One region of the Gilliamella sp. W8136 genome, then DNA from elsewhere that is predicted to be linked to it. Evidence: riboswitches for the same ligand, from Rfam matches in the RefSeq annotation. Region 1 holds a riboswitch; the other holds the start of a gene.
What was found. Region 1 has a riboswitch for thiamine pyrophosphate ahead of thiB (thiamine ABC transporter substrate binding subunit). Riboswitches for the same ligand answer to the same signal wherever they lie in the genome.
Positions count from the first base shown of each region.

Region 2: another riboswitch for thiamine pyrophosphate. It lies ahead of thiM (hydroxyethylthiazole kinase); the one in region 1 lies ahead of thiB (thiamine ABC transporter substrate binding subunit).

Region 1 is NZ_JACFQU010000003.1:5,045-7,246, reverse strand. Features, by position in the region: gene thiP (thiamine/thiamine pyrophosphate ABC transporter permease) at 1-148, opposite strand, end outside; gene thiB (thiamine ABC transporter substrate binding subunit) at 182-1,189, opposite strand; TPP riboswitch at 1,230-1,337, opposite strand; gene H3T96_RS02270 (T6SS effector BTH_I2691 family protein) at 1,946-2,202, opposite strand, start outside.
Region 2 is NZ_JACFQU010000004.1:189,805-192,006, reverse strand. Features, by position in the region: gene thiE (thiamine phosphate synthase) at 1-228, opposite strand, end outside; gene thiM (hydroxyethylthiazole kinase) at 238-1,026, opposite strand; TPP riboswitch at 1,085-1,187, opposite strand; gene trkA (Trk system potassium transporter TrkA) at 1,224-2,202, opposite strand, start outside.

The DNA.
Region 1 (2,202 bases):
TAATGTGAAATAAATAATTATCAATATAGAGCGTTAAATTATCGGACTTTATGGCTGTATAACAAAGCGCAAACAATGCAGTGCCTAAAACTGCTATTATCAAATTAGCAGCGCTGATACCTGGCAGTAACGTTTTAAAATTTAACATTGCTTTTTATTATAAAATTAACAATCTTTTTTATTACTGACTAATGGCTGATTGCCATTCTCGTATCCAAGCTTTTTGATTATCAACCACTTTCTCTGCATCAAATTCAAGCGCTTTACTGACTTTATTAATCTGATCAAACGCAGGGGGTAATGGCGTATTTATAATAGGATACATAACATTTTTTTCAGCAAATTGCCGTTGTACCTCGGGTGTTAATAGATATTTTAAAAAGCGACGTGCTAATTGTGGTTGTTGACTATATTTGGTGATACCTGCTATTTCAACTTGACGATAATGCCCCTCATCAAAAATAGCGGCATTATAACGATAATCTTGATCATTAATTATATGTGCAACTGGCGATGTGCTATAACTCAGTACCAAATCAGCTTCACCTTTTAAGAACATACCGTATGCTTCACTCCACCCTTTAGTAACTGTAACAGTATTTTTAGCAATTTTTTGCCATGCCGATACCGCATCCTTACCGTAAATATTTTTTACCCAAAATAACAATCCTAATCCGGGAGTACTGGTTCTAGGATCTTGATAAATAATTTTCCAATTGGCTTTATTGTCAACTAACTCATGTAATGAGTGGGGAGGATTCTTTATTTTTTCTTTATTATAGATAAAAGCAAAATAACCGAAATCATACGGCATAAAATCCTCATTCCACCAATCAGTATTAAGATTGTTAGGTTTGGCTATTTGATGAGGTGCCATGATATTAGCCTGTTTAGCTTGTCCTAAAAGATTATTGTCTAAACCTAAAATAACATCAGCATTGGTTTTATTACCCTCAAGGCGAAGACGATTTAAAATCGACACACCATCGCCTAGCGTTACAATATCAAGTTGGCAATCACACTGCGCTTCAAAGCCCTGTTTAATTGCTTCACCTGGTCCCCACTCGGAAATAAAAGAGCTATAACTATAAACAGTTAAAATAGGTTTTTCATGAATTTTAGCATTAGCAGAAGTTGCTACAAAGAATACAGAAAATAAAAATGACAGTAAGAATTTATTACAAAACATTTTGCCTCCAAAAAAGCGAATAAAAGACAAAAGGTTTGAGCAGACACGATAACTCAAATCCCTCCGCTGGCATGACCCAGTTCAGGTTCGACGAGTTGCATTAGTAAACCTAACACTCTCAGCCCATAAGGCACCCCGTTGAGAACGATATTAGTTTAGTAGTTAGTTGGAAAATTGTAAATAAAGAAAGTGGTAAGTTATTTTTAAGGTATCATTTTCTGGTAAAAAATCATCAGAAAATCCATTATTTTTAGTTAAATTTAAATCATATCAAACATTAGTAACCAGTTGCTCCTCATTTAGGTATAAAAAACGGTGATGCTTAAAATAAAAATAGTGATTTTTGTAAAAAATATTCAGGAGTCTATACCGTTTCGTCTATTTTATTATTAAATTTATAATAGAATTTATGTGAATAAAATGACTTTTTATTACTGTTTTTGTTTACTTTCATTTTAAAGATAGTCATATTTTTTAATATCAATTAAGCTAATTTATTTTTACCAAATAACAAGCAACTTCAATCGTATTATTCAACGCTAATTGAACAAGTAAAAGTAAACTGGTAAAAATATTTCACAAAAAAAGATAAATTAATATCAATGAGTTATAGATTCCTGATTTTGCAAATAATCATTTGAAAGCAATGAAATATTATTCATTCTCATTAAGAATCTATCTAGCAAAAAATCCGAAATAACACACGGACAAGTTGGTTAATAAACCAGCCATCATGGCTGATTTATTAAAATTTTTTTATTTAATTGATCTAACCTGTTGTCTACGAGCTAAATCTTCTGTAATTAGTTTTAAGGCATCATATTCATTAAAGGTGGTGTTTAGTTCTTTATCAGTTTTTGTTGATAATTCTGATGTATTTAATTTAGCAATAATTTTATTTTGGTTATTTATTTCAACATCTGACTCTTTAATTCCAAACATTGATTCCAATACTTTTTTAAATTCAGAGCGCTGTTTAGATACTAAGTGATAAGCTATATGATCACTTCGAT
Region 2 (2,202 bases), on a different contig from region 1:
AACATGATCGTTAATAAATAAAGGAACACGGGTATCGCTTAACACTTCTTTTAATGCTAATGCTGCGTAATACCAATTTTTACCAGAAAATTCATGTTCTGATCTTAATTGAACGGCGGTTACCCCATTAGCAACAGCGATTTTTGTGGTCTCTACCATGCCAGTAATACCACCACATAAAATTGGATCTAGGACTAAATAGAGACTTAAGTCGAGAAGTTTATTCATCTGATTTCCTTATACTTGTGATGGGTTAAATAGTGAAAGCTGATCGATCAGCGATACAGCGTACGTGCCTAACCCTTGTTGTTTGTTGGCAAGCTCTCCAGCTTTTTTCATCATAAAACAGGCTGACGCTGTAGCAAGTAAGGTATTAGATGAGCCAGCAATAAAAGCTGCAACCATGGCTGATAATGAGCAACCAGTACCAGTAATTTTAGTTAATGCTATATCCCCGCCTGTGATGCTGTAAGTCTGTTTACCGTCAGTAATATAATCAATATCTCCGGTAATGCTAACGATGGTTTGATGTTTTTGGGCAAGCTGTTTAGCTGCATTTAAGGCCGATTCAGTAGAATCTTGACCGTCAGGACCTTTGGCAGATGAGTTATCACCATTTAAAGCTAATATTTCTGAAGCATTACCACGAATAACGGTAGGTTTATAACCAATTAATTGATGGACTATATCGGTACGATAAGCAAGTGCTGGTCCGACTGCGACCGGATCGAGTACCCATGGTATGTGATTTTTTTGAGCACTGGCAGCCGCTAATAACATGCTTTCTGCACTATTGCTATCAAGGGTGCCAACATTGATTAGTAAACAATTGGCAATTTGCACAAATGAGGCAACTTCTTGCTTAGCAATGACCATGGCTGGTGATGCACCAATTGCTAATAATACATTCGCTGTAAAATTTTGAACCACATCATTAGTAATACAGTGTACTAATGGATGTTGTTGTTTTACATGATCGATAAAAGATCTTGCTTGGGTTATTTGCAGGGCTTGAGTGGCAGACATATTCTTTCCTTACAACAAGTTATAAAGTTAGCTTAGGGAAGAGTGTGCCAATTGAGGACTTTTAAGGCTTAGACTTCCCTACGCTGGTATAATCCAGATCAGGTTCAACGGGTAAAATCTCAGTTTTTTGTGGGTAACAAAAAACACCCCGAGTCAAAAGAGCTTTTATTATGGACTGACTAATAATTTAACACAAGTTATTGTAATAATTTTTCTATATCGGTTATGTCACGTCGGTCAGGTAAGAAGATGATGAGATGATCGTTACTTTCGATGGTTAAGTCTGTATTAACGATAATCACATCTTCACCACGCACTACCGCACCAATGGTAGCACCAGAAGGTAATTTTAAACCGTTGATATTTTTACCCACCAGTTTGGAACTCTCTTTATCTCCATGTGCAATCACCTCGACAATTTCAGATTCGCCCTGTCTTAAAGAGACCACTTTAACAACCGCCGATTGTCTTACATGGCTTAATAGCTCTGAAATAGTGGCATGTTGTGGTGAAATGGCAATATCTATAACGCTATCATTAATTAGTTCAAGGTAGGCTTGCTTTTGGATTAAAACAATCACTTTTTTAGCGCCCATTCTTTTAGCTAACATGGATGACATAATGTTAGATTCATCGTCACTTGTTACAGCAATAAACAGATCTGTGAGTTCAACTTGTTCTTGTGATAGCAGCTCTTGATCTGACGATTCACCATGTAAAACCGTGGTATTAACCAGTTGTTCGGCAATTAATTCGGCACGTTCAGCGTTACGTTCAATTAATTTAACTTGATAGTCATTCTCTAAACGTTTAGCTAAAGCAATCGCGATGCCACCACCACCACTAATTATGATGCGTTTATAAGGTTTTTCTAGCCGCTGTAATTCACTTGTTACTGCTTTGATATTGCTAGGTGGGGTGATGAAATAAACCATATCACCCGCTTCAATGAGTGTAGAGCCTAATGGGCGAATAAAGCGATTTTTTCGATATATTGCAACCACTCTGGCTTCAACATGGGGTAAATGTTCTTTCAGTTCAGACAATTCGCTTCCGACTAAGGCTCCACCATAGTAGGCCGTCACCGCAACCAAACATACACGGTTATCGTAAAAAGAGGCAAACTGTAACGAGCCTGGATATTGTACTAACTGACTTACGTGATTAGTAATTAGA